Regions from separate parts of the Synechococcus sp. H60.1 genome, predicted to be linked through region 3. Evidence: riboswitches for the same ligand, from Rfam matches in the RefSeq annotation. Region 3 holds a riboswitch; each other region holds the start of a gene.
What was found. Region 3 has a riboswitch for cobalamin ahead of NW852_RS01285 (TonB-dependent receptor plug domain-containing protein). Riboswitches for the same ligand answer to the same signal wherever they lie in the genome.
Positions count from the first base shown of each region.

Region 1: another riboswitch for cobalamin. It lies ahead of NW852_RS12745 (sirohydrochlorin chelatase); the one in region 3 lies ahead of NW852_RS01285 (TonB-dependent receptor plug domain-containing protein).
Region 2: another riboswitch for cobalamin. It lies ahead of metE (5-methyltetrahydropteroyltriglutamate--homocysteine S-methyltransferase); the one in region 3 lies ahead of NW852_RS01285 (TonB-dependent receptor plug domain-containing protein).

Region 1 covers NZ_JANSJA010000279.1:13,061-16,332, reverse strand. Annotated here, with positions in the region: gene NW852_RS12750 (heavy metal translocating P-type ATPase) at 1-1,330, shown strand, start outside; cobalamin riboswitch at 1,373-1,509, shown strand; gene NW852_RS12745 (sirohydrochlorin chelatase) at 1,539-2,609, shown strand; gene NW852_RS12740 (hypothetical protein) at 2,717-3,272, shown strand, end outside.
Region 2 covers NZ_JANSJA010000052.1:20,971-24,242, forward strand. Annotated here, with positions in the region: gene metE (5-methyltetrahydropteroyltriglutamate--homocysteine S-methyltransferase) at 1-1,879, opposite strand, end outside; cobalamin riboswitch at 2,309-2,514, opposite strand; tRNA gene NW852_RS02810 (tRNA-Arg) at 2,553-2,626, opposite strand; gene NW852_RS02815 (dihydroorotase) at 2,894-3,272, shown strand, end outside.
Region 3 covers NZ_JANSJA010000025.1:15,538-18,809, reverse strand. Annotated here, with positions in the region: gene NW852_RS01285 (TonB-dependent receptor plug domain-containing protein) at 1-1,672, opposite strand, end outside; cobalamin riboswitch at 1,712-1,853, opposite strand; gene NW852_RS01280 (DUF1565 domain-containing protein) at 1,945-3,272, opposite strand, start outside.

The DNA of each region.
Region 1 (3,272 bases), on a different contig from region 3:
GGCCCAGATCGTGCGCCTGGTGCAGGAGGCCCAGGGATCCAAGGCCCCCATTCAGCAAGTGGCGGATCGGGTGACCTCCTGGTTTGTGCCGGCGGTGATCGGGGTAGCCATTCTAACTTTTGTCCTCTGGTGGGGGCTGGCGGGCAATCCAACGCTGGCCTTAGTGAACACCATTGGGGTGCTGATCATCGCCTGCCCTTGTGCGCTGGGGTTGGCCACCCCCACCTCGATCATGGTGGCGACGGGGCGGGGGGCGGAATTGGGGATCCTGGTAAAAAGCGCCGATAGCCTGGAATTGGCCCACCGCTTGCGCACGGTGGTCTTGGACAAAACCGGCACCCTCACCGAGGGCCGTCCCAGCGTCACCGATATCTGGACGCCAGGCTCTTCTCCCCTAGCCCTGTTGCGCCTGGCAGCAGCAGTGGAACAATACTCGGAACATCCGCTGGCCCAGGCGGTGGTGCAAAAAGCCAAAGCCGAAGGCATCTCAATCCCGTCGGCCCAGCACTTTCAGGCAAAAGTGGGCGAGGGGGCAGAAGCCTGGGTGGAGGGGCAGCAGGTGCGCATCGGTCGGCTGAGCTGGCTGCAGGCGATGGGGATCCCGTGGGATCCCTCTTGGTCGGAGCGGGTTCAGACCTGGGAAAGCCAGGGCAAAACGGTGATCGGCGTGGCGCAATCCCATCGTCTGGTGGGGCTGTTGGCCATTGCCGACCCGATCAAACCCACCTCCCCCGCCGCGGTGCGCCAGCTGCAGGAGATGGGCCTGGAGGTGATTCTGCTGACCGGGGATAACCCCACCACCGCCCAGGCCATTGCTCGGCAGGCAGGCATTCGCCGGGTGATCGCCCAAGTCCGTCCCGAGCAAAAGGCAGCCTACATTCGCCAGCTCAGACGGCCCCGACACCCGGTAGCGATGGTGGGAGATGGCATCAACGATGCGCCGGCACTGGCAGAAGCCGATGTGGGGATCGCCATCGGGACGGGCACCGATGTGGCCATAGCCGCCAGCGACATTACCCTAATAGCCAGCGATTTGCGGGGCGTGGTCACCGCCATTCAACTCAGCCGCGCCACCCTTGCCAACATCCGCCAAAATCTCTTCTTCGCCTTTATCTACAACACCCTCGGGATCCCGATTGCCGCCGGGGCGCTCTACCCCTTCACCGGCTGGTTGCTCAACCCCATGCTGGCGGGGGCGGCCATGGCCTTGAGCTCTGTTTCTGTAGTGGCTAATGCCCTGCGGCTGCGGCATTTTCGGCCCTCACCCCTAGCCCCTCTCCCTGAGGCACCCTCACCCCCAGCCCCTCTCCCTGAGGGAGAGGGGAGCTAGGGATCAAGGCAGGGGGCCGGGGTTATCCCCCCAGGGGGGCTTGGTGAAGGACAAGCGGCAAGCTAACCTAAGAGGCTCGGGCAGATTGGGGAAAGCGCGGTGCAAATCCGCCACTGTGACGCAACTGTGATGGGATCCCTCCCTCAGCCAGAACACCCACCTGCCCTTGTCCTGTACCCCTTGCGATTCACAAGGAACGGAGTTTTTTGTGTTGAATACCCTCCCTGTTTCCCCTCCCCTTGCGGTTGGGCAGTTTCCTTCTCCTCCATTGCCCCTCTTGCTCATCGGCCATGGATCCCGCGACCCGGAGGGGCAGCAAGCCTTTCTGGAGTTGGCCCAAGCGTACCAATCCCTCACCCCCCAGCGGCCGGTGATCCCTTGTTTTTTGGAGCTGGCGCAGCCGAGCATCGCCCAGGGGGTGGAACAATGCTTGGCTCAAGGGTGGCAGGAGATCGTGGCTCTGCCGCTGTTGTTGTTTGGAGCGCGCCACAACAAGTTCGACGTGACCGTGGAGTTGGATCGCCTGCAGGCCCTCCACCCGCAGTTGCGCATCCACTACGGGGGGCCGCTGGGGATCCGCATCGAGATCTTGCAACTGCTGCGAGACCGCTTGGCCGCTTTGCTGGCTGCCCAACCGCGGCAGATCCCAGGGGCGGAAACGGTGTTGCTGTTTGTCGGTCGCGGCTCCAGCGATCCCGAAGCCAACGCCGAAGCCTGTAAGCTGGCCCGGCTGCTCTGGGAAGGGTCGGGGTTGGCCGCCGTAGAGACCTGCTTTATCGGCATCACCCACCCCCGCCTGCCGGTGGGTTTGGAGCGGGCCTTGTCCTGGCAGCCGCGCCGGGTGATCGTGCTGCCCTATTTTCTCTTCACAGGGGTGCTGGTGAAAAAAATCGAGGCGGCGGTGCAAGAGCGGCGACGCCAATACCCCCAGATCGAGTGGCTGATGCTGCCGGAGTTGGGTCTTGTGGATACGGTGCTGCACAGCCTGCAGCAACTGGAGCAAGAAGCCCTCCAGGGCCAAACCCCAATGAACTGCCACCTCTGCAAGTTTCGCCTGGCGGTGAGCGCAGAGCTGGGAGTGGGGCATACCCATCACCACGACCATCAGGATCACCCTCACGCGCAGGGATCCCATCACCACCACCATCATCATGACCATCATTCCCATGGGCAGGGATCCCATCACCATCACCACAACCACGGCCATGCCCCCGCAGCGGCTGCGGATCCCTGGGCTCAGTTAGAGAATTACCACCAACGGGCTTGGCAAGTGCCTTAAGAGAGACAGAGGTTGCCGGCGGGATAAACTGAGATGCAGACAGGTGATTTTTGAACCTGACCTTTGCCCTGGTTCTCCCGCTCTGGTGGTTCTGATAAACAAAAACGATGATGTCCTCCCGCTCCTCTTGGATCTCAGGCGTCGCCGCTGCAGGGAGCGGGCTCCTGGTTTGCGCGGTGGTGGCGGGGCTGTTGGATCAGATTTTGCCCACGCTGCCCAAGGTTTCCCTGTCCTTGGCCGGGATCCCTGGCTTGTTGGTCGGGCTCGGATCCGCCTACGGAGTTTGGTGGGTAACCCAGATGGCCTTGCAATCCCCTTCCTGGGCCGATTTCCGAAAATCCCTGTTGGAGGCCGTGTCTCCCTTCGATCCCGCCGACCACGGTGGCAGGCCCGCGGGGGATCCGCGCCTTTGGCAATTAGCGCAGGAGATCCGCCAAACCCAGCTCCGCCACCAAAAGATTCTCGACCGAATTAAGCAGCAGCTGAAAGCCGAAATCCAGATCTGCGAGCGTGTCCAGGCACAACTGCGCAGCGAGCAGCAGCAGTGTCGGGTTCTCCAGGAGCAGGTGCAACAGTTGCAACAGCACCTGCAAAACCTCCAAACCTCATCCCCTTCCCCCCAACTCAAGCCCGAGCGAGAGCAAGCGCTGCGCCACAAGCTGC
Region 2 (3,272 bases), on a different contig from region 3:
GGGTTTCGGGCTTGGCCCCAGCGGTAGCCAGTCGGAAGGCCTCCACCGCCCAGCTTAAGTACTCCGGCCAGCGCTCTTTTTTCAAGGGTAGACCCTCCCGCAGCGCTGGCTCGTCCACCTGTACCATTACGGCTCCGGCAGCTTCTAAGTCGGCCACCTCTGCCCGCAGGGCCAAGGCAATTTGCAAGGCTTGCTCGCGGCGGGAAAGGTCAACGCGGGGGAAGGACCAGTTGAGCATGGTTACCGGCCCGGTGAGCATCCCCTTAACCGGCTTTTGGGTTAGAGATTGGGCCACCTTAAACTCCCGCACCGTCATGGAGCAAGGGCGAGACACATCGCCATAGAGAATGGGGGGACGCACGCAGCGGCTGCCATAGCTCTGCACCCAGCCGTGCTCGGTAAAGGCAAAGCCCTGCAGTTGCTGGGCAAAGTATTCCACCATGTCGGTGCGCTCGAACTCGCCATGCACCAGCACATCCAGGCCAATTTCTTCTTGAATGCGGATGCACCTAGCAATTTCGGCGTCGATAGCGGCCTCGTATTCGGCCTGGGAGATCTCGCCCTTTTTGTACTTGACCCGCCACTGCCGGACTTCGGGGGTTTGGGGAAAAGAACCGATGGTGGTAGTGGGCAGCGGTGGCAGCTTGACCTGCCGGCCTATACGCTGCTCGTAGGGAAGGGAGCGCTGAAAGTCCTGCGCCGTCAGGTTGGCCAAGGCCTGGTGCACCGCAAGGTTGGGGGGATTGAAGTCCTGGAAGGCCTGCCACTGCTGTTCCAGCTTGTTCTGCTGGGCAGCGGTGTCTTCGCCGTTGAGGGTGCGAGCGAGCAGAACCACTTCGGCCAGCTTCTGCTCGGCAAAGCTGAGAACATTGCGCAAAGGCTCTGGCAGGTGGGTTTCCAGAGCAGCGTCGTGGGGCACAAACTGGAGCGAGCAAGAAGGCTGCACCCGCAGGTTGGGGGCTAGGGCTTGCAGCTCTTGCAGAGTGGCCAGAACGGCCTTGGGCTGGATCTGCCAGACGTTGCGCCCGTCCACTACCCCCGCCCCTAGGATCTTATCGGCGGGGAAGCCGTGGGCTCTGACCAGTTCCAGGTTGTGGCCGCGGGTGAAGTCGAGGCTGAGGCCGGCTAGCGGCAGCTCCACCACCCAGGGGTAAGTCTCCCCCAAGTCGTCAAAGTAGGTAACCAAGTGGACAGGGATCCCCAACCGAGCCAGCCGGCGGTAGGTCTGCTCCACCGCTTCCCGGAGACTGTCGCCTTCGCTCGTCACCAAGATGGGCTCATGGACTTGCACTTCCCGGATTCCCAGTCGCTGCAGCTCCTGCAGCAGCTCCTCGTAGAGAGGAAGCAGCTTCTCCAGATCTCCCCGCAACTCGCCAGAGCGCTGGCTTAGAGCAAGAAGGGTAACCGGACTGAGGAGGACAGGGCTGGTGCGGTTTCCTAGGATCCCTTGCGCCCGCCGCACTGTGGCCAGGAAGTCATCGAAATGGGCCTGAGGGATCGCGTCGGCCTCAATTTCCGGCACCAGGTAGTGGTAGTTGGTGTCGAACCACTTGGTCATTTCCAAGGCGGGCAGGCCCTCCCGTCCCCGCGCCATGGCAAAGTAGCGCTCCAGGCCTGATAAGCTCTGAAACCGGGAGGGAATCAGCCCCAGCCAGGTGGCCCAGTCCAAAACATGGTCGTAGAGGGTTTGATCTCCTACTGCAATGTGGTCGATGCCAGCCTGAAGCTGTACCCCCCAGACCTGTGCCTCCAGCTCCTGGAGCGTTGCTGACAAGGCCTCCGCCTCCAGGGTGCCGCTCCAAAAGGCTTCCAGCGCTTTCTTCAGCTCGCGGCGCTTGCCCATGCGGGCATAGCCGAGGGTTTGGGTTTCGATGGCCATAAGGTACTGTCTCCTGAACTGAATTCGGTAAATGGAGGTTGCCGCCAGTTGGCTTTGTACAGCCGGTTGTCATCCAACCTAGGCAGCAAGAAATGGCCGCCGACATGCCTATCGGTGGGATCCCGGCAGAAGGTTTTCTCTAGGCCAGGAAACCTGCTGGAGCTGTCAAGGCGTTCCTCAACCTATCGGCTGGCCCACTCGGCACAGGAGGGTGCTTAGAGGACTCTTTTGCGCAACCAAAGCAAGAAAACGTCCTCCAAGAGTTAGCCGCCCCTGAGCCAACTGCTTAGCTCTCTTGTCCGCGCTTTTGACTTAGTGCCTACGCTCCAAGAGCGTCGAAAATCCGTAAGCAGGCTGATGAAAAAACTTCGGGACGGGAACGGGCCAACGTCAAAATGGGAAGCATATCTGTACCTCGCAGATATGGTGAACTGGGGAAAAACCGCCGGCGGGCATTCTGACTTGCTCAGTTTTGGAGGGGCTGGCTTGCGTCGTCAAGGGCTTTTGCAACAACAACTAGGGATCCCCGATCCAAAACCGGCTCACAGCTGCGGGACAGCGGCAGATTCTCACTGCACTTTCCCCGTTGCCTCTGACGGCTGATCCCCGTCAGAACCGGCAGTAGACTACATCCTACCACCAGCTTGGAGGAGCTAGTAGCTACTCACTTAGACGGGACTGGGCGGATTTGAACCGCCGACCTAGCGCTTAGGAGGCGCTTGCTCTATCCATCTGAGCTACAGCCCCAGGCAAAGAGAGAATGGAGCAAGGGAAACTGGGCAACACCTACCGATCTTAGACCCCCCAACTTAGATTACCAGAAAGAGCCGTCTAGACCTTTGCCTGGAAGCCAGCCGCAGCCGTGGAGGGGATGTCAAGTCAAAGCCCTTTTGCGCTGTCGCGACAGCGCGGAGTCGGAAGTGAGGTGCCGGATTGGCGGCCAGTCTTCCAAGGTATTTTGATAAAGTATTCTGAATATTCTGGCTGGGAAATTAGCGTTGTCTCGGGGGCGCTTTGTCTGACAGTCTGCTGATCCGCAATGCGGAGCTATTGGTGCCGGAAGGGGATCCCTGGCCGGGAGATGTGCTGGTGCGGGAGGGGCGCATTGCCCAAATCGGCCAGAGTCTCTCGGCAAAAAGGGTGGCTAGGGTTATCGACGCGGAGGGCCATACCCTCATGCCGGGGGTGATCGACCCCCAGGTTCACTTTCGCGAGCCGGGCCGGGAGCACAAAGAAGACCTACAGACGGGATCCTGGGCCTGCGCTCGCGGTGGGGTAACCAGCTTTCTGGAGATGCCCAATACGGATCCGCTGACGATCGACCAGGCAACGCTGGATGACAAGTTGGCCCGGGCCGCCAGCAAGTGCGTGGTCAACTACGGCTTTTTCATCG
Region 3 (3,272 bases):
CTCCCACAAAGGCTAGCTGTTTGCCAACTGTGGCCGGGTTAAGTGCAGCGCGGATGATGGGATCATTGAGGGTGTAGTTGGCAAAAAGCGTCCAGTTTTCCCCCAAACGCAAATCCAAAGCCGCTTCCAGGCCGGTGTATTCGACCAGCCCAATATTCTCATAGGTTCCCTGGCGCGGCCCCAGGCTGACAAAGGTGATGCCATCGCGGATGCGGTTGTGGGCAAACGTTAGCCGCAGCAGGCCAAAATCTCCCAGGCTCTGATCCAAGCCAACGTCAAAGCTCTCCCCTCGCTCTGGGCGGAGATTGGGGTTGCCATCCACTTCAAAAAAGCCTCGCAGCCGAAAGAATAATTCCGAGATCAAGGGGGTGCGAAAGCTGCTGGCGTAGTTGGCTCTCAAGGTGGTGCCTTCCGCCACTGTCCAGCGGATCCCCACAGCCGGCGAGGTGGCCGAGCTATTGGCCAAACTGCTGAAGTCCTGGCGCATGCCCAGATCAAGGTGGAAGTTGGGATCCGGGCTGTAATCCAGGCGGGCAAACAGGGCGCCCTGGTTAACCGTATCGTCGTAGTTGATATTGGCAGAACCGTTGGCAAAGGAAAAAGTTGTATTGCGAGCTGAGATGGAGCGATAATCTACCCCCAAAGCTCCCTCTAGGTTTTCGCCGGCTTGCCAAGCATACTGCAGCTGGGATCCCCAGCCATTGCGCAGGATGACGTCGCGGGATCCCTGGCTTTGCGGAGCACTGAAACGGTAGTTGAGATCGTCAAAAAAGACTCTTGCCTGCAGGGATCCTGTTGCCTGAGTCCACAGCCAACTGAGATCCAGCAGCAGATCGTTGGTGTTTTGCTCTGCATCGGGAGAGGGAAATTCCACACTGCCGGGCACACGAAAGGCTTTATTGAGGTAGAGGGCGTTGGCTGTTAGGACTTGGTCTTTGGCCAGTTGCCAGGTAAGCTTGGCCTGCAAGTTGTGGTACTCCACCGCCGAGTTTTCCCGCTTGCCTGACTTGCCCAGCCGCTCAATTGCAAAGGGAAAGTCGTTGTTACTTTTCAGACGGCGATAGCTGAGCACCCAGCCCAGATCCTGGGCTTGGCCCCGACTTTGGATCCCTTGCTCATTGAGGCCGTAGCTGCCGACCGCCGCTTCCAGCACCGTCTCCGTTTCTGGCTGTGGCTCCACCGTAACGATGTTGATCACGCCGCCAACAGCATCCGAGCCATACAGAGTAGAGCCGCCACCGGGAGAGACTTCAATTCGCTCGACAATATCTGTGGTGAGTTGAGAGAGGTCAAACCCGCCAAAGAAGCCCAGATCGTTGAGGGGGCGGCCGTCCAAGAGCACCAACACCTGCGCCGTTCGCGCCCCTCGCATGAATTGAGAGCTAAGAGCTCCCAACTGAGTTCCCGCTGTGCCATCGCTGAGGATCCCAGGCAGATAGCGCAGGGCTTCTTGCACCGTCCTTGCCCCTTGCTCGCGCATCTGCTGGCGGGTGATGACATAGACTGGGCGCGAAGAGTCCCGCAGCAAGCCAGGGCGGCGAAACGGTGTGGTGACGGGTTGATTGAAAATCTCGGCACTAAGACTGGTGTCCAAGACCGCTTGCGCCCAGGCTGGGATCCCCAAACTCCAGCTCCCCAGCCCAAGGCTGAGACATACAACAATTACTTTCATCCGGTTGCTCCTGCTTCCGTGCGACGCGGAAGAGCTAAGCTGTGAGCCAAAGCCGCAGGCGGGCATCCTGACTGAGGGCCTTAGCCCATCACAGTTGCGGCACAGCGCCGGATTTGCACCGGACTTTCCCCATTGCTTGCCCTGGCTGATCCCCAGAGCAACCTGACGGCACGGCTTTCTCCGCAGTCCTTTTGGAAAAAGCCGTGCTAGGCATCATACATCCCCTGCTGGGGAGTTCCTATCCTGCCGGGGGGGATCCCTGGGCAGTGAGGTCAACGGAAGATCATCTCCGCCACCGCGTCAAAGCCGGCGTCCAACAGGCGATCCAAGACCGACTGGGCTTGGCTGCGGTTGTCGTAGAGGCCGGCCTGCAGCACTCTCCTGCCGTTGAACACGGTCTCCACCGCTTCGGGGACGAGCTGCCGCAGCCGCTGCAAGTCGTCGCTGCCCTTGGGGGTTACCAAGACGCGAAACTGGGTTGCCGCTTGCGTCAGCGGGACGGAGTCCTTGTCGGCAGCCTGAGCAGGAGAAGCTGGGGCCGAGCTTGAGGGTGCAGAGGAGGAGGTAGGAGGGTTTTCTCTGGCTTGGCGGCGGGCCGGCGGCGGCAGCAGGGTGGTGATGTCGGTAAGGGGAGCTGCAGAGGCCTGGCGGACAGGGGCGGCAGGAGCCGGCTCAACCGGCTGGGCAGGCGTGGTAGAGCCATCGGGGGTGAAGGGGACGGCAACAAACTCCTGGGGTTGCGTGCTTGACGGCTGGCTGGGGCTGCTGGGCAAAATACGCCCTCCCGAGCCCGCTGCAGGAGGGGGAAGGGGGGCCGTCGATTGCGGCACCGCCACCACCGGTAGGTTTGGGGAAGTTTCGGCTGGCTTGGCCGCCGCCGGCTGGGGATCCCGGCTGGGAGCCGGGGGAGCGCTGGGCAGCGTCAGGCCGCCTGCAGCAATGGGTGGTGGGGCGCTGCTGGGCAGGGCAGCAACCGTGGTTTGGCCCGCTAGATCCAGCTCCCCTTTGGTTTTGCCCGCCAGTTGGTTGCCGTTGGCGTTGAGGCGCAGGCCGCGGGTGGCGTTGTGGATGTCGTACTGGCCGTTGCCCTCAAAAATGTTGTTGCCAGGATCCGAGGCCGTGCCCAGATCGGGCTGGGCGTTGGTGATAGCTGTCAGGCCAGTCTCCAGGTTGCGGGCAATGAGATTGTTGCGCAAGATGGGCCGGGCGCTGCCGCCAACCACAATGCCGGTGCGGTTTTGCAGGATGCGGTTGTTGCGCACCATCGGCGCCGAGCGCTGGTCGATGGTGAGGCCAAAGCCGGTCTCTTGGAAGAGGTTGTTGACAATGGTGGGCTGGGAGGTACCCAAGACAGAGATGCCGTTGGCCCCATTTTTGTAGAAGCGGTTGCCCTCTATCCAGGGGTTGGAGGCGCCAGCAATGAAAATGCCGTCGTGGATGCTGCCCACAAAGCTGTTGTTGAGAATGCGGGGGGAAGCCGATTCTATCCAGAGGGCATAGCCGCGCCGCCCCTGGTTGCGCAGGGTAACCCCGCGCACCTCTGAGCCGGTCTCGGCCAGCAGAGCAACATTTTGCCGGGCCAAGGTCGGGCTCATGTAGG